DNA from 3 places in the Embleya scabrispora genome. Region 3 is predicted to be linked to each of the others. Evidence: riboswitches for the same ligand, from Rfam matches in the RefSeq annotation. Region 3 holds a riboswitch; each other region holds the start of a gene.

Region 1 (7,469 bases), on a different contig from region 3:
TGAGCAACACGATCGAGAAGTCGCTCGGGCGGCCCCCGCGGCCGGATCGCGCCCCGCCGGGCGGGTCCGGCCGCGGGCATGTCGGTGAGTCGACGCGATCGCGCGCGGCGGTGGTCACCTGGCCGGCGGCGCCACCGCGCAACCCCTGCACCGGGCATTCGTCACCGCCTCGCTCGCCGCCGCCGAACACGCCCTCGAACGCGCCGACAACGCAGGCGGCCTGTCCGGCACCGGGCGGACCGCGGTGCACGACACGGCGACCCATCGCGGGGTCAGTACGGGCTCGATCGCCGCGAAGTTCTCATCCTGGGCGCCGACCACGAGCGTGAGCGTGCCGGCGACCGCGCCGACCACTCCCCCGAACACCGGCGCGTCCACCGCGCGACGCCCCGTCGCTCGCACGGCGGCGCGCGCGTCGGCGACGTCGATCGTCGAGCAGTCCACGAACACCGCCCCCACCGGCGCGGTGCCCAGGAGTCCGTCCGGGCCCTGGTAACAGTCGAGGACGTGCGTCCCGCCGGGCAGCACGGTGACCACCACGTCCGCGTCGGCTGCAGTCTCCGCAGGGAATCCGGCGACGCGCACGCTCTGGTCATGAGCCTGTCCGATACCTTGGAGCCGAGTCGACTCCGGTGACGGCGTGTCCGGCGGGCGACCAGGTTGGTAGCCATCGGACCGCCCGCGTTGCCCAGTTCGACGAATGCCACCGCGCTGGTGGATCACCTGGGCGCGGATACTCGCGGCGAGGTCGGGGCGGTCAGCGCCGCGCTGGATACCCGATACTCCCCCGTCCCAACTCGGCTTTGGAGTAATCGAGTTCGCGGGTACGGCGCGGGCTCGCCAGGGTTATCTCGAGTGCGGTCGGCGACTTCGCGCGGATCTGTTCGGCGGCCTGTTTCGCCGTCGGTTCGCCGATGTCCTCCAGGCGTTCGAGGATCTCCTCGACGCTGTCGCGCGTGTAGCACGCGTTGATCCAGGCGCGGCGCTCGGCGAGTTCGCCCGGGGGCGTCGGCTCGGTGAGGTGGGCGAGGACGTCGGGCGGTGTCCGAGTGGCCAATGCCTCGATCACCGCCTCCAGGTGACGTGAGGGGACGAAGCCGATGCCGGTCTCGGGGATGGCGATCGTCGAACGTTCGGTGACGATGCGCAGTGCCCCATGTGCGGAGATGCCGACCCCGCCGTCCATCACGATGCCGTCCATGACGGCGTCGTGGGTGGATGTCGCCGCTCGCGGTCAGTGCCGCGTCGATGCGGCGGACCATGTCGCGGGTGAAGCGCGCTGAGCGCCTTGGGCCGGTTCGGCGCGTTCCGGCCCAGTGCGCCCTGCCGGCGGGTCGGGTTCGGAGGTGGGGTCGGCGGGTCGCTTCGATCAGGCCGCGCGCGACGCACGCGCATGACACGGAGATGTTCGGGATCGGCCGGCGGAGGCAAGTGCCGCGAGGGGAACGCGGGCAGGCATGGGGGCAGTTCCTCGGGGCCCTTGGCCGCCGCCGGAGCCGCGGGATCCGGTCGAACGCGGCCGCAGACTCGCCCCCGGGCCGCAACGACGGCCGGGGGCGAGGCCGAGAATGCGATTCGGCAAACGTCCCGAACCGAGTCCCTTGTACCGCCACGCCTGTCGAGGACCGGCGCGATGTTCGCCGGCAGCCCGGTGGAGACCGGCGTCAGCGGTTACGGCCGGGACTCCACAGCACGTCACCGCGCCCGCCATCGTTGGCCGATCGCGCGAGAATGAACAGCAGGTCCGACAGACGGTTCAGATATCGGACGCACACCGGATTGACTGTCGCCGCCTCCCCGCCGGACAACTCCGCGTCCGCGTCGACCAGCGCCCACGCCGAGCGTTCCGCTCGACGGGCGGCCGTCCGCGCCGTGTGCAGGAGCGCCGCGCCGGGCGCGCCGCCCGGCAGTACGAACGACCGCAAGGGCTCGAGTCGTTCGTTGAACGTGTCGCACAGACGCTCGAGGCGGGACACGTCCTCCTCACGGACCCGCAGGCGTTCGTCTCCGTCGCGGATCGGAGCGCACAGGTCCGCGCCGACGTCGAACAGGTCGTGCTGGATGCCTTCCAGGACGTTCCGCAACTCCGCGTCCAGGCAACCCAGTGCCAGCGCCACACCGATGGCGGCGTTGGTCTCGTCGGTGTCGGCGTAGGCGACGATCCGTGGATCGGTCTTGCGGACGCGGGAGTTGTCGCCCAACGCGGTCGTGCCCGCGTCTCCCGTGCGAGTGTAGATACGGCTCAGCACCACAGACATGGCGAACCACCGGCCTCTCTCGGGGAAATCCGCCCCGGTTGTGTCGAGGTGGCGACGACGTGAGTGTCCTGGCTCTCGGATCGACACTTCCCCCGGCCTTCCAACCCCGAAGCGGGGCCGTGGCCTTGACGGGAGTCGCTCCCCGATCACAGTGGCGGGACCGCACCGGAATTACACCGGTTTCCTCGGTTTCGCCGTCGCACAGCAGCCCATAGCATGCCACGCGACCCTCGCAAGCGCCGGCCCCGAACGGGCCCCGCCATGGGCAAAACGCACTCCTACTCGACCAGGGCGGAGCGTCGCGGCATGGCCCCCTTGTCGACGAGCGGCTCCCGCTGTCGAGGAGAGGGGACTCACGACCTCACGCCGACGCACGCTGCGCGCCGTCGATCCCTCACGTGCTCGGACACACCAGCGGGCGCACCGGCGCCGGAACCGGAACCGGCGGCGAGCCCGAATGCCCACCGCCGGAGTGTCTCGTCTGCCCTCCCCGTCGTGGTCCGCGGGAAGGAGCCCCAGCGACCCGTACGTCGGGACGGTGCCGCCGTCGGCGTGCCCGCTCGGCCGCCGAGTCCCCCGGGTCGCCGTGCCACGGGCCCGGAAAGGCGCCTTGGGGACGGCGCGCCGATGCGCGCCGTCCCCGAAGGCGTTCCGAGTCGAACCGGCCTCGCCGGATTCGGCGGTCGGTCGGAAAAACGGGCCCCGGCCGACCGCGCCTTCCACCCGGGCGACGTGTGCGGCTCGCCGCCGTTGCCGATGAACGCCGCGAACCCAGGGAAGTCCCGCCCGGACGCGGCGTGGCACTCGGCGCCCCGCGGCGAACGCACCACAACTCGGCGGCCGTCGTGGGCTCGGGCACCGAACGCGCGAGGTCACGCACACCGACGCGGATCTCCGGACCCCCCGGACGGCTGATCTTCCTCCCGGGTCCACGCGACCGGCGGTGGGGGTCCGGGGCACCGGAGAGGTATCCGCATCCTCCCACGTGAGAACGATGCCGCTCGAGACCTCGCTTCCTACGCTCGTCGAACGGGAAGCGACGCGCCCGCACCCGGGGTTGCGACGTCGCCGGGACGCGCCGCGTGTGGACGCCGTGTTCCCGGCGAGACGGCGCGACGGCGAGACGGCGCAACGGCGCGACGGGCGGCGTCTTCGGGAGCGCACGATCCGGTCGCTTCCCCGCCTGCACGACCGACATCGATCGAGAGGCAGACCCGTGACCCTCCCTCCCCGGATCCCTTCCTCCGCGAAAGCCGCCGACGGCACCCGCGGCACACCCACCCGGCGCACCGTGCTGCGCGGATCACTGTCCGCCGCCGCAGTGGCGGGCACGGCCGGAGCGGCGGTCGTCGGCACCGCGCGGGCCGCGCACGCGAACGACGCGCCCCCGGGCGAGGCGGACCCCGCGGGCGACACGTCCATGACCCGGCACTGGCGCTCCAGGCTTGCCACGCTAGCCGGCCGACACGAGGTCCCCGGCGCCGCGTTGGGCATTTTGGTCGGCGACCGGATCGTCAAGGTCGCCACCGGTCTGGCCAACGCCGACGACCGTATCGAGGCCACGCCCGACACGCTCTGGCAGATCGGCTCCATCACCAAGGTCTGGACCGCCACACTCGCCATGCGCCTGGTGGACGAGGGCTCAGTCGACCTCGACACGCCGGTCGTACGCTACCTGCCCGAGCTGCGCCTGCCCGACCCCGACCGCACCAGGCGCCTGACACTGCGTCACCTGCTCGCCCACACCAGCGGGATCGACGGCGACGTGCTCCCCGACACCGGGCGCGGCGACGACTGCCTGGAGCGGTTCACCGCCCTGCTCAAGGACGTTCCGGCGGTCCACCCACTGGGCCGCGCGTGCTCGTACTGTAACGTCGGTCTGATCCTCACCGGCCGACTGATCGAACGCCGCACCGGTACGACCTGGGACGCCGCGCTGCGCGAACGTGTGATCCGGCCGTTGGGCCTGACTCGCAGCCACACGCTGCCGGAGGACGTGCTCGCGCATCGAGCCGCCGCCGGTCACACCTCCGGCCCGGACGGGCGGCCGCGCGTCGACCCGACGTGGATACCCCGCTCCTCGGGCCCGGCCGGCATCGTGTGCTCCAGCGTCGGCGACGTGCTCGCCTTCGTCCGCCTGCACCTGGACGACGGCCTCGGACCCGACGGCACCCGACTGTTGTCGGCACGCGCCGCCGAGGAGATGCGTTCGTTCCGGACGGCCACGCCCAACACCCCGGACAACGGCGAAACCCGCGGCCTGGGATGGGCCCGTTGGGATTGGAACGGCCGGGCGGTGTACGGCCACGACGGCAGGACCCAGGGGCAGTCGTCCTATCTCAGGGTGCTACCCGATGCCCGCATCGCGGTCGTTCTGCTCACCAACGGAGGCGACGCCCAGGCGCTGTACCACGACCTGTACCGGGAGGTCTTCACCGACCTCGCCGGCGTCGCGCCCCGCCCACCGCACACCCCCGACGGCACCAAACCACCGCACGACGCGGGAGGCTACCTGGGCCGATACCAACGCGTGGGAGTGCTCGAGGAAATCCTCGAACGCGGCGGTGCGCTGTTCCTGCGCCGGACCTTCACGGGAGGTACACCCGACGAGTTCGAACTCCACCCCGCCGGCCGGGACCTGTACGTCCACCGCTTGCCCGGCGTTCGCGACTGGGAACCGCTCAAGTGCTTCACACTGGACGGCACGCGATACGTATGCCAGAGCGACCGGGTCCTGCCACGGATTCCCTGACCCCGCGCACGGGATGCCTGTCCATCAGGTCAACAAGGGTCCCGCTCGCGCCGGACGGCGCGGACGACCACCGTCCGAGCCGGGCGAAGACGCCGGGCTCGGGTATCGCGACGGTCACGGGGGTCATGTCTGTTATGTTCGAATGCTGCCCGGGAGGGTCATCCGACGCCGTCGTGACCGACCGCCGGGAATGCGGGCAATCAGGAACAGGGTGCCGTGTGAAGCCTCTTTCGAACGACGCGATCACGGCGGGTGGTCTGCTCCGGGCGAGTCGCCACGCCGTTCTGGAGGACCTTCCGGGGCTGATCGCCGCTCATGCCCGGGCGCTGGGCCTGGCCCGCTCACTGATCTACCTCGTGGACGTGCAACAGCAGATTCTCCGCCTGGTCCCCGGCTCAGGGGAGCGCGCCGGGACGGCGGACGTGGCTCCCGAGGCGGAGCTTCGCATCGATGCCACGCTGGCCGGCCGCGCCTTCCAGAGCGTCGAACTCGTCGAGTCGCCGGCAGGCGCCGACGACGTCGAGTCCGGCGAAGCGCCCACCAGGCGTTTGTGGTTGCCTCTCGTCGACGGCGCCGAACGCCTGGGCGTCCTGGGCCTGGAAACCGACGAAGCCGGCGACGCCGTCCTGGACGAGGCGTGCGACCTCGCGCTCCTGGTGGGGTTGCTCCTCGTGAGCAAACGCGCCTACAGCGACACCTACGAACGCATGGTCCGCACCCGCCCGATGGGCCTGGCCGCGGAGATGCAGTGGACCCTGATGCCGCCCGGTTCCTTCGCCGGCACACGGGCCACCGTCAGCGCGGCCATGGAGCCCGCGTACGAGATGGGCGGCGACGCGTACGAGTACGCGGTCGACGGCAACACCGCCCACCTGGCCGTCTTCGACGCCATGGGCCACGACACCTCAGCCGGCCTCACCGTCGCCCTCGCCCTGGCCGGCTGCCGTAGCAGCCGCCGCCACGGCGTGGGCCTGGTCGAAACGAGCGAGGCGATCGAGGACGCACTCGTGGAACAGTTCGGCCGCAGCCGCTACGCCACCGCGGTCATCGCCGAACTCGACCTGCTCACCGGCGCCTTGACCTGGGTCAACCGCGGCCACCACCCACCGATCGTGATCCGCAACGGCCAATGGGTCGCCACCCTGGAACGCCCGCCCGCCCACCCGATGGGCACCGAAATGGGCCTGCCGGTCAGGTTGTACGACGAGCAACTCGAACCCGGCGACTGGCTCCTGCTGTACACCGACGGCGTGACCGACGCGCGCAATCCCCGCGGGGAGACCTTCGGACTCGACCGGTTCGTCGACTTCGTCATCCGCAACATAGCCGATGGCCTCCCTGCCCCCGAAACCCTGCGCAGGCTCATCCGAGCGATCCGCGAATACCACCACGACCGTCTCCGGGACGACGCCACCATCCTGCTCCTGCAATGGCACGGTGCGAGCGCCTGACCGCGCCGAGCCGGGTAACCCGCCGCCGCCGGCCGGCGCGCCCGCCGCAGGGTCAATCCCTGACGAGGGCGCCCGGCAGCATCGCACGCGAACCCCCGCGCGCCCACGAGCAGACCGCGCGGGCCCGCCGCCGTACCGACGCCGGCAACCGAGGCGGCCGCACTCCTCGGCAGGCCGCAGCCCAGCCCGCCGTTCCCGCGCGGCATCCGCGGGCCAGGACCGCACGGATCGAGGCGGCTCCGCATCGGGCACGCGCCGGCGCCCGGGTGACGGCCTTCTCCGGAACGGGGCCCTCGATGTCGGCCCAGACGGTCTTGCCGCCCCGCCGCGCCCGAACGCCCCACTCGGCGGTGAGCGTGTCGAGGATGTGCAGCCCGAAGCCGCCCCCGCGTTCGAGGTCGGTGTCGCGCCGGGTCGGCACTCGGGGATCGGCGTCGGTGACCGACAACCGGATACCGCGTCGGGTCCGGCGCATGGCCAGGACCACGTCTCCGTGGGTGTGCAGCTGTGCGTTGGTCAACAGCTCCGACAGGACCAGAACCGTCACGGCCTCGCGGTCCCCGTCCCACCCCCAGTCGGTGAGGGTGGCTCCCGCAGCCGTACGGGCCCGGGCGCAAGCCCCGGTTTGTCGTGGCACACGCCACCTGACGAGGGAACGACGACGTCGAAGCATGACCTTCCTCTCGGGTCCGTGGGCGGACGGTGCCGCGTTTCGGGTACGTGGGCGGACGGTGCCGCGTTCCACTTCGGCACATGGGCACGGAACGACTCGCTCGCCTCCCGGTCCGGGCTGGTCCTCGCGCGGCACCGGAGCGGGAGACCACGGATCCGCCACAGGGCCGTGACCTGCCCGTTCGTATGCCCTGGCCGATCCTGTTCCAGGGCCGACGCCGCTGTGCCCGCACGCCTGCCCGGCGACCCGCGCCTCAAGCGTCGTCCGATCGAGGGAATCGATATTCGACCCTCGCGAACCCGGCATAACGGACGGCGACCCCGGTGGCGCGGGGA
Region 2 (7,469 bases), 480 kb from region 3:
TTGAACCGGATCGCCCGCACACCGGCCGCGTCCAGCTCGGCGATCCGCCCGTCGGGGACGTCGGGCGGCAGTTGGGTCACCCCGACGAAGGCGGGGCCGAGTCGGGCCAGCGCGTCGAGGAGGTAGGTCTGGTCGAAGCCCTGGAAGGAGCCGGACACCACCGCGCCGCCGGTCACGCCGAGCGGGACGGCGCGGGCCAGGTAGTCGGCCGTGGTGAAGGTCGGCGGCAGGTAGCCGTGGTTGGCGACGAGCGGGAAACGCGGGTCGACGATGTGCAGGTGTGCGTCGAACACGCGACGAGTGGGCCATTCGGACACGGCGGTGCCTCCGTCGGCTACGGGAATGCCGCATACCGTACCCGGGCGCCGGACGAGCGAGACGGATTCACCGGCCGGAGAAGTTGTCGAATGCAACTAACTTCTTCTATGGTTGTGGAACGCAACAGATTCGCCGCGGCGCGGGCGTACGACCGCCCGCACGCAGGAAGGAGCGAGCCGCCATGGCCACCAGGGAAGCCTGCCGGCACCTGCTCACCGAGTTGGAAGGCATCGTCGGCGTACACCGCGGCCTCGCCAAGGCCGTCCCGCCCGGCAGCCTGCCGCCCGGCTCCGCGGTCCTGTTCGTCCTCGGCCGCGGTGCCGAACCGCTGCGCGCCGGGCGCGTGGCCGAACTCCTGGACCTGGACATGTCCGTGGTCAGCCGACACCTCGCGCACCTGGTCGAACACGGCTGGGTGACCCGCCGCCCGGACCCGCGCGACGGCCGGTCGGTGCTGCTCGGACTCACCCCGGAGGGGCGCGCCGTGGTCGACCGGGCCACCGAGAGCTGCCTCGCGGTGATCGCCGAGCGGCTGGCCGACTGGCCGGACGAGGACGCCGAGCGCCTGTCCGAACTCCTGGGCCGGTTGAAGGCGGGCTTCGGAGTGAAAGCGGGCTTCGGACACCGGGCCGAACCGGTGCCGACGGCCGTGTCACACTGACCCGCATGCCGAAGTCCGCCGCGGAACTGCGCGCGCATCTGGAGATCTTCTACGACGCGGTGCCCCGCCGGTTCACCCGCACCGAGGCGATCGGCGCGCTGACGCTGTTCGTCCGGGAGGGCGAGGGGTGGCCCTACTATGCCCGACCCACGCTCGGCGCCCTCGCCGAGCCCACCGTCGCGGACGTGCGCGCGGTGCGGGCGCGGCAGAGAGAGTTGAAAGTGCCCGAGACGTTCGAATGGGTCCACGAGACCACCCCCGCACTGCGGGCGGCCGCGATCGAGGCCGAACTGCATGTCCACGAGCACCCGCTGATGGTGCTCGACCCGGACGAACATCCGCCCGCCCGCCCGGGTCTGCCGGACCTGGTGACGCTGCGGCAGATCCGCGCGGACGCCACCGACCTCGCGATCGTGCACAGCGTCGCGGCGGTCGGTTTCGCCAACCCCGGCACCGCGCCCGGCTCCGACGGGCCCGCCGAGCGGGACACCATCGCACTCGGCCAGGACCCGGGCCTGCTGTCCTACCTCAACGAGCGGTTGCGCAGCGGCGAGACGGTGATGTTCGCGGCGTACAGCCCGGCCGGACCACTGTGCGTGGGCAGCTACCAGCACCTGCACGACACGACCGAGATCGTCGGCGTGGCCACCCTCCCGGCGGCCCGGCGCAGCGGCCTCGCGGCGGCGGTGACGTGGGAGTTGGCCCGGCACGCGCTGGACAGCGGGAGCGAGACGGTGTTCCTGAGCGCGGGGGACGAGGATGTCGCGCGGGTATACGATCGGATCGGCTTCCGGTCGGTGGGCACGGCGCTGATCGCGGAGGCGCCGTGAGCCGGAGGGACGAGGCGGAAGCGGACCGGGCGCGGGCGGCCGAGGCCGACGCGGGCAAGGCGGAGGCGGGCAGGGCCGGCGCGAAGACCGATGCCGCCGCGTCGATCGTGCTGCCGATCCCGCCCGGACGCAATCCCACCGCCGACGAGTTGGCCGCCGCGCACGGTCGGAGCATCCCGGATGTGATCGCGCCGAACCTGCGGGTGTTGTTCTGCGGCATCAACCCCGGGCTTTGGTCGGGCGCCACCGGGCGGCACTTCGCCCGTCCCGGCAACCGGTTCTGGCCGGCCCTGTACGCCTCGGGCTTCACGCCGCGCCTGATCGAGCCCGCCGCGCAGCGCGAGTTGACCACGCTCGGCCTCGGCATCACCAACGTGGTGGCCCGAACCACCGCGCGCGCCGACGAGTTGACGAAGGAGGAGTATCGGGCCGGTGGCCTGGCGCTCACCGCCAAGGTACGCCGGTACCGACCGGCCTGGTTGGCGGTCCTCGGCATCGGCGCATACCGAACCGGCTTCGGCCGCCCCAAGGCGGTGGTCGGCCGCCAACCGGAGACGATCGACGACACCGGAATCTGGGTACTCCCCAACCCCAGCGGCCTGAACGCCCACTGGACGGCCGCAGCCCTGGCCGAGGCCTTCACCCACCTCCGCACCACCGCCTACCCACCACCGGGCACGACCGAGTAGAACGCGGCGTGGGTCGGGTGCGGGCATGCGTCGGCCGGGCGGCACAGGCGACACGAGCCGCTGCCCGGCCGAAGCGCAAGGCGCCGGGGTCGGTCCGCGCGTTGGCCGGGCGGCACAGCAACACGAGCCGCTGCCCGAAGCGCAAGGCGCCAGGGTCGGCCCGCCGTCCGGCGCCGTGGCCCGGACAACCGAGCGCTGTGTGGAACACGAGGGCGGCGCCAGGCGCGGCGTGGGTCGGTCGCGGGAGCTTCGACCGGGCGCGGGAATCCGCGGGCGAGGCGCGCGTATGCAGCCGCCACGCGGCGCCTGAGCCGTGCGCACGGCCCGACCCGAGAGCCCGGTCCGGGTCGAGCGCCCGCCGGTCGACCGGGGCATGGAGCCGGCGTGCGGCGTCCGACCCGAGAGCCCGGTCCGGGTCGAGCGCCCGCCGGTCGACCGGGGCATGGAGCCGGCGTGCGGCGTCCGACCCGAGAGCCCGGTCCGGGTCGAGCGCCCGCCGGTCGACCGGGGCATGGAGCCGGTGTGCGGCGTCCGACCCGAGAGTCCGGTCCGGGTCGAGCGCCCGCCCCGGGCCGAGTCGGGTGCCCGGTCGGGGCGTCATGGTCCGACCCGCGCGCGGGGCCACACCGGGCCGCTCGCCGGGTGCGGCGGCGCTCGGCGCCGGCGACCCGACCCGGGGGCGGGGCCGTCAATCGACCGAGTGGCATCACTCGGTTGGTGGTTACTTCGCGCCCCCTCGTGCGGTTGGATCGGCATGAAGATCCTGCGGGCACCGTTCGGGCCGTGGCCCACCGAGACGTTCGAGACTCCCGTCTACGAGGCGCTGGTCGCCGAATGGCGCGACTCGGGCCGGGAGGTGCCCCGGCCGACGGACCGACCGCAGGGCAGCCCGCCCCGGCACGCCCGCCCGCCCGGACCGGGCCCGCGCACGCGCCGCCCGTGACCCGGCCACCCGGCACGGTCCGAGCCCGGGGCGGCCCGGTAGATGGAGCGACCGCGGGGGAGTCCGGCACCTGCCTCACGGGTGGGCCCGCGCACGCATCGGCCGTGAGCCGCCTTCGTGGCGCGATCCGGTCCGGGGGTGCCCCGGCCGACGGACCTACCGTGGCGACGCGGCACGCCCGCCCGCGTCGAGGCCGCGCACCCGGCAGCCGGCTCCTCGATCCGGGCCCGGAGACGCCCCTGCCCGTCCCGACCCGAAGGCCGGGGTCGCCGATTCGTCCCCGCGCATCCGGCCCGGCCGCGACGCGATGTGCTTCTTGTCACGCGTCCTTCGACACGCCCGGCGAGGAAGGGATTTGCCGGCCGATCGGCGCGCCGGCCGACGCGCCATCCGCCGTAGATCCGGTCCGGTCCCCGCCGCGCACTCGCCGCCCCCGTGCCCGTTCCGCGCAGCCCGCGCAGGGCCGGTGGGCCCGGACGGCCGCCGGGAGCGCGGGTGTTCGGGGCGCTCGACGCGCGTCGCATTGCTCGCCGGCCGTACCATCCGGGCACGTCTCCGGCGAACCGTGACACGCCGGGAATCGGGACGCGACACAACACCTGGGGGTGCGACGACCACCCCGCCACTACATATATGCTCTGCGACGCAGCTGGTTCGCCCGACCGAAGTTTCCGGGAAGGCGAGGCAAGAGGGAATCCGGTGCGAGGCCGGAACTGCCCCCGCAGCGGTGAGCGGGAACAAAAGTCGTCATAGAGCGCCGGACGCCGAAGGGCGTACGGGAAGCGACGGCCACTAGGCACTTCGCGGACCACCGAGCACACGCCGTGCCCGGCGGTGCCCCGGCATGCCCGCGAGTCCGAATACCTGCCGGCTGCCCACGCCTTCGGGCGTGGGGTCACCTGTACGTACGAGCTCGCGAGGAGAGAGCACGTGACCGTTGTGGACAGCGTGGGCGCGACCCGGATGCGGGTCGACGAGAGCCCCGAGGACCGCCTTGCCACCCTGGTGCGCACCCAGGCGCGCGATCTGCCGGAGGTCGATCCGGATCGGGTCGTCCGCCGGGTCGTCGCGGGTCTGAACGAGGGCGCGGACCGCGGCGCGGCGGCCGACCTGGCCGTGCGCACCGCCGCCGAGCTGATCGCCGAGGAGCCCGCCTACTCGCGGCTCGCCGCGCGCCTGCTGGCCGGCCGGATCGCCGACGAGGCCGCCGAGGCAGGCGTCGCCTCCTTCAGCGCCGGCATCGCGCTCGGTCACCGCGAGGGCGTCATCGGCGCGGAGACCGCGGCGTTCGTCGCCGCGCACGCCGCCGAGCTGGACGCCGCCGTCGACGCCGACGGCGACCGCCGCTTCGAGTACTTCGGCCTGCGCACCGTCTACGACCGCTACCTGCTGCGCCACCCCGTCTCGCGCAAGGTGGTCGAGACCCCGCAGCACTTCCTGCTGCGCGTGGCGTGCGGCCTGTCCAAGGAGCCCGGCGAGGCCATCGGCTTCTACCGGCTGATGTCCTCGCTGGCCTACCTGCCCAGCTCCCCGACGTTGTTCAACTCCGGCACCGTGCACACCCAGATGTCCTCGTGCTACCTGCTCGACTCGCCCAAGGACGAGCTGGAGTCGATCTACGACATGTACGGGCGGATCGCCCGGCTGTCGAAGTTCGCCGGCGGCATCGGCGTGGCCTGGTCGCGGGTGCGCTCGCGCGGCTCGCTGATCCGGGGCACCAACGGGCACTCCAACGGCATCGTGCCGTGGCTGAAGACCCTCGACTCGTCGGTGGCGGCGGTCAACCAGGGCGGCCGGCGCAAGGGCGCGGCCTGCGTGTACCTGGAGACCTGGCACCCCGACATCCTGGAGTTCCTCGAACTGCGCGAGAACACCGGCGAGGACGCGCGTCGCGCGCACAACCTCAACCTGGCCAACTGGGTGCCGGACCTGTTCATGCGGCGCGTCGAGGAGGACGGCGTCTGGTCGCTGTTCGACCCGAACGAGCTGCCGGAGCTGCCCGACCTGTGGGGCGCCGAGTTCGACAAGGTGTACGAAGCCGCCGAGCGCGACGGCCGGTTCGTCCGGCAGATGCCCGCCCGCGACCTGTACGCCCGGATGATGCGCACCCTCGCGCAGACCGGCAACGGCTGGATGACCTTCAAGGACGCCGCCAACCGGACCTGCAACCAGGCCGCCGAGCCGGGCAACGTGGTGCACCTGTCCAACCTGTGCACCGAGATCCTGGAGGTCACCAGCGACGGCGAGACCGCCGTATGCAACCTCGGCTCGGTCAACCTCGGCGCGCACGTGGTCCCCGGCGAGGGCATGGACTGGGACAAGCTGCGCGCCACGGTGCGCACCGCGGTGATCTTCCTCGACCGCGTGATCGACATCAACTACTACCCGACCGACCAGGCCGCCGCGTCCAACCCGCGCTGGCGCCCGGTGGGCCTGGGACTGATGGGCCTGCAGGACGTGTTCTTCACGCTCGGCCTGCCGTTCGACTCGGCCGAGGCACGCGAGTTGTCCACGCTCATCTCCGAGGAGATCTACCTCACCGCGCTGGAGACCTCCTCGGCGCTCGCCGAGGTACACGGCCCGCACCCGGCCTACGCCCAGACGCACGCGGCGCGCGGCCGGCTCCAGCCGGACCTGTGGGAGGGCGTGTACCCGACGCAGACCAAGCGCTGGGACGCGCTGCGCACCCGCGTGGCCGAGCACGGGCTGCGCAACTCGCTGCTCGTGGCGATCGCGCCGACCGCGACCATCGCCTCCATCGCGGGCGCCTACGAGTGCATCGAGCCGCAGGTGTCCAACCTGTTCAAGCGCGAGACGCTGTCCGGCGAGTTCCTGCAGATCAACGGCTACCTGGTGCGCGAGCTCAAGGCCCGCGGCCTGTGGACCCCCGAGGTGCGCGACCGGATCAAGCGCGCCGAGGGCTCGGTCCAGGGCATCGCCGAACTGCCGGAAGACGTACGGGAGTTGTACCGCACCGCGTGGGAGCTGCCGCAGCGCGCGCTGATCGACCTGGCGGCGGCCCGCTCGCCGTACATCGACCAGTCGCAGTCGCTGAACCTGTTCATGGCCGACCCGACCATCGGCAAGCTGTCCTCGATGTACCGCTACGCGTGGTCCACCGGTCTCAAGACCACGTACTACCTGCGCTCGCGCCCCGCGACGCGCATCCAGCAGGCGACCGTGCCCGCGCAGGCGTCCGCCGCGCCGGTCGAGGAGATCTCGGACCTCGAGGTCATCGCCTGCTCGCTGGAGAACCCCGAAGCATGTGAGGCGTGCACGTGAGCCTGCTCGATCCCGGAATGAACCTCACGCTGCGCCCGATGCAGTACCCGGACTTCTACGAGAAGTACCGCGCGGCGATCCGCAACACGTGGACGGTCGAAGAGGTCGACCTGCACAGCGACCTCGCCGACCTGGACAAGCTCAGCCCGGCGGAGCGGCACCTCGTGCAGCGCCTGGTCGCGTTCTTCGCGACCGGCGACACGATCGTGGCGAACAACCTGGTGCTGAACCTGTACCGGCACATCAACTCGCCCGAGGGCCGGCTGTACCTGTCGCGGCAGCTCTTCGAAGAGGCCGTCCATGTGCAGTTCTACCTGACGCTGCTCGACACCTACATGCCCGACCACGAGGAGCGCGAGCAGGCGTTCGCCGCGGTCGAGCACATCCCGTCGATCCGGCGCAAGGCGGAGTTCTGCTTCCGCTGGATCGACTCGGCGATGGGCCTGGACCGGCTCGAATCGCGGGACGACCGGCGGCAGTTCCTGCTCAACCTGATCTGCTTCGCGGCGTGCATCGAAGGGCTGTTCTTCTACGGCGCCTTCGCCTACGTGTACTTCCTGCGCTCGCGCGGGCTGCTCAACGGCCTCGCCTCGGGCACCAACTGGGTCTTCCGCGACGAGTCCGCGCACATGGACTTCGCGTTCTCCGTGGTCGAGACGGTGCGGGCCGAGGAGCCCGACCTGTTCGACGACGAGCTCGCCGAGGACGTTCGGCGGATGCTGGCCGAGGCGGTGGACGCGGAGACG
Region 3 (7,469 bases):
CGCCGACGGCGAGGAGATCCGGGAACTGGTCCGGCAGTTCCCGGACGCCGCCCGCGCGCTCGTCGCGTTGCATCGCCGCTACCGCGAGGCCGCCGACCGCGCGGCCGTCCTCGCCGGCCACCCGGAATCCCTCGGACTGGCCGAACCCCACGACGAAGTGCGGGACTTCTTCGCGGCGGAGCGCAACCACATCGCCGCGCTGGACGCCGCGGCCGAGGCCCTCGCCGAAACCACCGAAATCGTGCCCGGGGCGGCCGAGGCGGCGCTCACGACCCGTCTCGCGGACGGGCACGGGGTACGTGTGGTCGTCACCGCGCCGCGCGGCCGCGCCGTCGTCGCTGAGGACCCGCGCCGATTCGACCGCGAGAGCGCGACCCTGCGGCTCGCCGCGCATCTCACGCCCGGGCAGCGGGCGTTCCAGGCGGCGGTGCAACTCGCGTCCCTGGAGTTCCGGGACCTCATCGACACCATCGTCGCGGGCGCCGGTCTCACCGGACCCGACGCCCCCACCCTCGCTCGTGTCGGCCTGGCACACTACGCCGCCGGCGCCCTGGTCATGCCCTACACCGCGTTCCACCGCGACGCGGAGGAACTGCGCTACGACATCGACCTGTTGGCCACACGCTACGGTGTCGGCTTCGAGACCACCTGCCACCGGCTCAGCACCCTGCAACGGCGCAACGCCGCGGGCGTCCCCTTCGCGTTCCTGCGCGTCGACCGCGCCGGCAACGTCTCCAAGCGCCAATCGGCCACCGACTTCCACTTCTCCCGATTCGGCGGCACCTGTCCCCTGTGGACCGTGTACGAGGCGTTCGGCTCCCCCGGCCGCATCCTGACCCAGATCGCCACCATGCCCGACGGCCGCTCCTACTTCTGGATCGCCCGAACCGTCACCCGCGGCCTCCCCGGCTGGAACGCCCCCGGCGCGACCTTCGCCGTGGCCCTCGGCTGCGAACTCCGCCACGCGCACCGCCTCACCTACGCCGACGGCCACGCCCTCGACGACCCCCGCGCCGCCACCCCGATCGGCATGGGCTGCCGCGTCTGCGAGCGCCACGACTGCACGCAACGCGCCAACCCCACCGCCGGTAACCGCCTCGCCGTCGACGAGGACCGCACCACCGCAGCGCCCTACCAGGTGCGTTCGACGCACTAGCGACCGCGAATCGCCCGCAGAGCCCGGCTCACCGTGGCCTGTCCCCCGGCGCGCGGTGGCGTGCGGGGGCTGCGGTGAACACGCAGTCGCCACACACACCGCCCTGCGGCGTGCGGTAATACAGGCAGCAGGTGGTCCGGCGGAACGCGGCCCGGGACCACGTCCCGGTGCCCCGCAAATGCCCGCGAGACTGCACCGTGCCGGCGATCCGCATCGCGGTATCGGCTCGCGCGGGATCGTCGGGATGCAGGTATCGGTCCAGCACCCGCCACGCACCCACCAGGCCCGAAGCCGCGTTGCCCCACAGCAGACGTTCCGAGACCGGCGTGATCCGGCGGATCGCCTGAGCAAGGGGAGCCAGGTGGCCCTCGGCCACCACCTCGTACAGCGCGTCCGCGAGGTTGTCCTCGCCTCCGTCCAGCGGCCCGGCGGGTTGCGGAGGAGGGTCGGCCCAGAGCTCCGCCGGGCCCGGCGGTACAAGCCGCCACATGACGCGGTCGGGATCGAGGTCGGGAACCACGTGGGCCTGCGCCACGGCACCGAGAGCGACCGACCACAGGCGGGCGGCGATGCCCAGATGCACGATCGACGCCGCGACACGGACCTCGTCCGTGCCCAATCGCACACCGACGTCGTGGACATGGTGGGCGAGCAGATCCGGTGCGCGATAAAGATCGCCGAGGAGACGGAACCCGGCGGTGTCGGCACGGGGTCCGGTAGCCAACGCGAAGAACGGACCGATCTCGATCAGACCGCCGAGGACATCGCGCAGGCGATCCGCCGCGGGAAGCATCACCTGTCCACCGATCACGGCTCAGCGCTCACTGTGATCGTGGATGGCCGTGGTTCGGGCCGAGCCGAGGCCCGGTCTCCGGGGCGAGATGATTCCGACGGACATGGCAATAAAGCTATCGGCGAGATTCCGCGCCGAGGAGAGGCCATCCGCACCTCGGACACGGTGCGCTGACCGAAGGTCGCGCCGACGCTGTCACATCGCGGTCCCCGCCGGCTGTGGGCCCCGTGCCGTCGCGTGCGACCTACGCTTGCTGGATGCGCATCGTCTCGTTGTTGCCCGCAGCCACCGATCTGGTCGCCGAACTCGGACTCGTGGGCGACTTGGTAGGCCGCACCCACGAATGCGACTGGCCGCCGGGGGATGTCGCCGGGGTGCCGGTGGTCACCCGTGCGGAGTTCGATGCGGATCGGCTGAGCAGTCGGGAGATCTCCGAGGCCGTCGGCGGTGCGGCGCACCGGGGTTCGTCGCTGTACACGTTGGACGCCGAGCGCCTCGCGGAGTTGGCGCCCGATGTCGTCCTCACGCAGGATCTGTGCGCGGTGTGCGCGGTGTCGTACACGGCGGTCTCCGAGACGGTTCGGGTTCTGGACACCGGTCCGCGCGTGGTCAGTCTGGAACCGCGCACGCTGCCGGACGTCCTCGACACACTGACCCACGTGGGTGCGGTGCTGGGAGTCGCGGACGTCGCAGCCGCGCGGCTGCGGGAGTTGCGGGCCCGCATGGCGGCCGTGGCCGCGGCGGTCGCGGGGCGGCCGAGGCCCCGGGTCGCGGCCATCGAATGGCTCGACCCGCTGTGGCCCGCCGGGCACTGGGTCCCCGAGCAGATCGCCCTGGCCGGCGGCGAACCGCTGCTCGCCGCGCCCGGCGAACACACCAAAGCCGTGGAGTGGGCTGCGGTTCGAGACTCCCGGCCGGATGTGATCCTGGTGCTGCCGTGCGGGTTCGCGCCCGAGCGCACCGAATCGGAGGCGAGCCTGCTGACGTCTCTGCCGGGATGGTCGGACCTGCCCGCCGTGCGGTCCGGGCGGGTGTGGGTGCTCGACGGACCGGCGTACTTCAACCGCCCCGGCCCCCGTGTGGTGCGCGGCGCCGAGGTGCTCGCATGGGTATTGCACGACGTCACGGCCGGTGCGCCGGTGACCCACGCCGAGGCGCGACGACTGCCGGGCGACGCGGGCGCGGAGACGACACGCGGCTGACCACCGGTTCACCGGCGGGCCGACGCGCCCTGTCGCCGGCATCGCGTGCTCCTCGAACTTGCTCGTCGAAACGCGCCGTTGCCCCCTGTCGTGGGGCCCAGTGCGGCCCGGCTGACCGAACCGCCGTTGTGCAAACCAGCGTTGAGCACCCAAGAAGGTGACGAACGACATCGCGGATTCGTCGTATGACCCGTTGTCCGAAGAACAGGGCATCTCGTACGCTCCGCAAGCTGGCTCTCTTCAGGTCGGCGACAACCGCATAGTTCGGATTCCAGGGGAAGCCGGTCGAAATCCGGCGCTGACCCGCAACCGTAGGCGGTGGCCGGCAGGCCACCGCGAGTCGGAACACCTGGATTCGTACGAGTTAGAGGCTCCAGCTGTCGTGGACTGCACGCTGAGGCCCGGATTTCACGTCCGGCGATGTCTTGTCGGTGGATACCGGGGGTGCGCGGTCCCGAGAGGAACATCGCTCGGCCCGGTCGGCATCGCTCTCGCCGCTCGCGCCGACGCCCGTCGCACGAAGGGATCCGCGCGTGAAGATTCGTGGAAACAAGGCTCGAATAGGTCGGATGGTCGGGGCGCTCGCCCTGCTCGTGCTGCCCGCCACCGCCCAGATCACCGTGAACGCCCCGGCCGCCTACGCCATCGACCCCACCAAGGGCTCCGCCGGCGTCTGCCCGAACGCCAACGGCGTCACCGTGATCGTCGACTTCCAGGAACTCGGCGGGGCGACGCTCACTCGCTGTGCGCCCGGCGACCAGGCCACGGGCTTGGCCGCGCTGAAGAACGCCGGCTTCCAGATCCAGGGCACCAACCGCTGGGGCGAGGCGTTCATCTGCCGGATCGAGGGCAAGCCCGGCGTCGACACCGAACCGTGCGTCAACACCCCGCCGGCATCCGCCTACTGGTCTTATTGGCACGCGCCCAACAACGGCACTTGGACCTACAGTTCGTGGGGCGCGAGCGCCCGCAAGCCTCCGCTGGGCAGCTTCGAGGGTTGGTCGTTCTCCAAGGACAAGACGGACACCACCAATCCGCCGCCGCGCGTGGCCCCGACGCGCCCGTAGCGCCGATCCGATCCGCCGGTGACCCCGAGGCAGGCTCGGCCTCGAGGTCGCGACCGCGTTCGTTCCAACAGGATCACCCCCTGTGGGGGCAGGCCGCCCGGGACGAACGCGGCAACGCGTCACGAGCACCGACTCGATCGCAACGACGCCGGCTGCGTCCACGCCTTCGAGGCGTGCTCTTGCCCTCGGGCGCGTGCACCGGGCTCCCCCGGGTGCCTCTTGTACGTCTAAGCTGTCGCACGCAGTCGGTTCGCCCTGCCATCCGGGTAGGCGCGTCGCAAGAGGGAACCCGGTGAGAATCCGGGACTGCCCCGCAGCGGTGAGTGGGAACGACCGCCGTCAACAGCACTGGATCCGTGTCGGATCCGGGAAGCGACGGCCAGTAGGTGTCCACCCTTGGTGGATGTGCCCGCGAGTCCGAAGACCTGCCACTGCCCGTGCGCTGTCGCAGCGCACGGAGAGCTCGGTGACCTCGTGGGCGGGTCGGCGGACAACCGGTGGGACACGTATGTGCGCGCGAGTACGCCGACGTGGCCCGTGTGGTTTGCCATCCCTTCGTGCCTGCGATCCATCTCCGGGATCTTGTCGACAGGCTCGCGAAGGAGAGTTCCGTGACCACCAAGACCGCAGCCGCGGCAGCCCGTGCCACCGTGTACGGCTATCCCCGTCAGGGCCCGAACCGGGAACTGAAGAAGGCCGTCGAGGGCTACTGGGCCGGCCGCATCGACGCACAGGCGCTTCGGGACACCTCGGCCGAACTGCGCCTCGCCAACTGGCGACGCCTCGCCGAGGCCGGCATCCACGAGGTGCCCACCGGCGACTTCTCGCTGTACGACCACGTCCTCGACACCACCGTCGCCGTGGGCGCCATCCCGGCCCGGCATCGCGCCGCCGTCGAAGCCGACGCCCTGGACGGCTACTTCGCCATGGCCCGCGGCACGCAAGACGTCGCGCCGCTCGAGATGACCAAGTGGTTCGACACCAACTATCACTACCTCGTCCCCGAACTCGGGCCGGACACCGTCTTCGAGGCGAACTCCACGAAGCAGGTAGCCGAGTTCCGAGAGGCCGTCGCGCTGGGCCTGACCGCCCGGCCGGTGCTGGTGGGCCCGCTCACCTACCTCCTACTGGCCAAGCCCGCACCGGGCGTAGCGGCCGACTTCCAGCCGCTGACCCTGCTGGACCGGCTGCTTCCGGTGTACGCGCGGTTGCTCGCCGACCTGCGCGGAGCCGGGGCCGAGTGGGTACAACTCGACGAGCCGGCGCTGGTGCAGGACCGCAGCTTCGCCGAACTGGGCGCCGCAGCCCGCGTCTACCGCGACCTCGGCGGACTGACCGACCGGCCCAAGCTCCTCGTGGCCTCGTACTTCGACCGGCTCGGCGAGGCGCTGCCCACCCTGGCCAAGGCCCCGATCGAGGGCCTGGCACTGGACTTCACCGGCTCCGCCGCCGCCAACCTGGACGCGCTGGCCGCCGTCGGCGGGCTGCCCGGCAAACGTCTGGTCGCCGGCGTCGTGGACGGCCGCAACGTGTGGATCAACGACCTCGGCAAGTCGCTGACCACGCTCGGCATACTGCTGGGCCTGGCCGACCGCGTCGACGTCGCCGCCTCCTGCTCGCTGTTGCACGTGCCGCTGGACGCCGACGCGGAACGCGACATCGACCCCCAGATCGCCCGATGGCTCGCCTTCGCCCGGCTGAAGACCGAGGAGATCGTCACCCTGGCCCGCGGTCTGAGCCAGGGCACCGACACCATCGCGACCCACCTCGCCGCCAACCGCGCCGACCTGGCCGCGCGCAAGGCCTCCGCACTCACCCACGACCCCGCCGTACGCGCCCGCGCCGCCGCGGTCACCGAAGCCGACGCGCGCCGCGGCAAGCCGTACGCCGAACGGGCCGAGGCCCAGCGCGCGCACCTGGGCCTGCCGTTGCTGCCCACGACCACCATCGGCTCCTTCCCGCAGACCGCCGAACTGCGCGCCGCCCGCGCCGACCTGCGCGCGGGACGCATCGACGGCGCCGGGTACGAGGAGCGCATCGAAGCCGAGATCCGCGACGTGATCTCCTTCCAGGAGAAGGCCGGCATCGACGTCCTGGTGCACGGTGAGGCCGAACGCAACGACATGGTCCAGTACTTCGCCGAACAGCTCACCGGATACGTGGCCACCCGACACGGCTGGGTCCAGTCGTACGGCACCCGGTATGTACGCCCGCCGATCCTGGCCGGCGACATCTCCCGTCCCGAACCGATGACCGTGCGCTGGACCTCGTTCGCCCAGTCGTTGTCCGACCGACCCGTCAAGGGCATGCTGACCGGACCGGTGACCATGCTCGCCTGGTCCTTCGTCCGCGACGACCAACCGCTCGGCGACACCGCCCGACAGGTCGCGCTCGCGCTGCGCGACGAGGTCAACGACCTTGAGGCGGCCGAGACTTCGGTCATCCAGGTGGACGAACCCGCGTTGCGCGAAACGCTGCCGCTGCGCGCCGTGGACCACGCCGAATACCTGGCCTGGGCCACCGAGGCATTCCGCCTGAGCACGTCCGGCGTACGCGCGGCGACCCAGATCCACACCCACATGTGCTACGCCGAGTTCGGCGACATCGTGCAGGCCATCGACGACCTCGACGCCGACGTGATCAGCCTGGAGGCGGCCCGTTCGCACATGCAGGTCGCCGGCGAACTCGCCGCCCACGGCTACCCGCGCGAGGCCGGACCCGGCGTGTACGACATCCACTCTCCGCGCGTCCCGAGCACGGACGAGGTGGTGGGCCTGCTCCGCAAGGGACTTGCCGCGATCCCCGCCGAACGTCTTTGGGTCAACCCCGATTGCGGCCTCAAGACCCGCGGCTGGCCCGAGGTTCGCACCTCGCTGGAGAACCTGGTCGCGGCGGCCCGGGAGGTGCGCGCGACGCTGCCGAACACGACCTTCTGACCTGAGCTCGCCGGGGTAGGAGCATGCTCCCACCCCGGCGACCAGCCCAACGCGTTGACTCGACTGGCAGTGTGGGCTTCTCTTTCGCGACGCTGATTCGCGACCCGCGCACCAACCCCGGGCCGGGCCCGAGAGGCACCGCCACGCCGACGAACACCGCGGCGAGTGAGGGTGGTTCGTCCGGCGGCGGGTTGGGCCGTGGACATGGTGGCGGCGGATTGGCCTTCACCGGCACCAACGCGCCGAGACTGGAGCCGCCGCCGACCCTCCGGCCCCCATCCCGTTGTCTGATGTCCATCATCGTGACGAACGGCA

Evidence for each region. Region 3 has a riboswitch for cobalamin ahead of metE (5-methyltetrahydropteroyltriglutamate--homocysteine S-methyltransferase). Riboswitches for the same ligand answer to the same signal wherever they lie in the genome.
Region 1: it holds a riboswitch for cobalamin, as region 3 does, so the genes downstream of both, B4N89_RS36380 (cob(I)yrinic acid a,c-diamide adenosyltransferase) here and metE (5-methyltetrahydropteroyltriglutamate--homocysteine S-methyltransferase) in region 3, are expected to answer to the same signal.
Region 2: it holds a riboswitch for cobalamin, as region 3 does, so the genes downstream of both, B4N89_RS29505 (ribonucleoside-diphosphate reductase subunit alpha) here and metE (5-methyltetrahydropteroyltriglutamate--homocysteine S-methyltransferase) in region 3, are expected to answer to the same signal.

What each region holds. Positions count from the first base shown of each region.
Region 1 covers NZ_MWQN01000003.1:131,976-139,444, forward strand. Annotated here, with positions in the region: gene B4N89_RS51975 (hypothetical protein) at 1-3, shown strand, start outside; gene B4N89_RS51980 (NAD(P)-binding domain-containing protein) at 115-723, opposite strand; gene B4N89_RS36375 (enoyl-CoA hydratase/isomerase family protein) at 758-1,201, opposite strand; gene B4N89_RS36380 (cob(I)yrinic acid a,c-diamide adenosyltransferase) at 1,665-2,258, opposite strand; cobalamin riboswitch at 2,301-2,488, opposite strand; gene B4N89_RS36385 (serine hydrolase domain-containing protein) at 3,475-5,010, shown strand; gene B4N89_RS36390 (PP2C family protein-serine/threonine phosphatase) at 5,229-6,461, shown strand; gene B4N89_RS53260 (ATP-binding protein) at 6,514-7,440, opposite strand.
Region 2 covers NZ_MWQN01000001.1:6,703,235-6,710,703, forward strand. Annotated here, with positions in the region: gene B4N89_RS29480 (amidohydrolase family protein) at 1-293, opposite strand, end outside; gene B4N89_RS29485 (MarR family winged helix-turn-helix transcriptional regulator) at 500-979, shown strand; gene B4N89_RS29490 (GNAT family N-acetyltransferase) at 985-1,809, shown strand; gene mug (G/U mismatch-specific DNA glycosylase) at 1,926-2,498, shown strand; gene B4N89_RS29500 (hypothetical protein) at 3,253-3,441, shown strand; cobalamin riboswitch at 4,075-4,327, shown strand; gene B4N89_RS29505 (ribonucleoside-diphosphate reductase subunit alpha) at 4,405-6,723, shown strand; gene B4N89_RS29510 (ribonucleotide-diphosphate reductase subunit beta) at 6,741-7,469, shown strand, end outside.
Region 3 covers NZ_MWQN01000001.1:6,228,047-6,235,515, reverse strand. Annotated here, with positions in the region: partial or broken gene B4N89_RS27180 (short-chain fatty acyl-CoA regulator family protein) at 1-1,156, shown strand, start outside; gene B4N89_RS27175 ((2Fe-2S)-binding protein) at 1,185-1,781, opposite strand; gene B4N89_RS51670 (hypothetical protein) at 1,791-2,123, shown strand; gene B4N89_RS27170 (cobalamin-binding protein) at 2,207-3,151, shown strand; cobalamin riboswitch at 3,427-3,501, shown strand; gene B4N89_RS27165 (flagellar hook-length control protein FliK) at 3,685-4,218, shown strand; cobalamin riboswitch at 4,447-4,665, shown strand; gene metE (5-methyltetrahydropteroyltriglutamate--homocysteine S-methyltransferase) at 4,830-7,154, shown strand.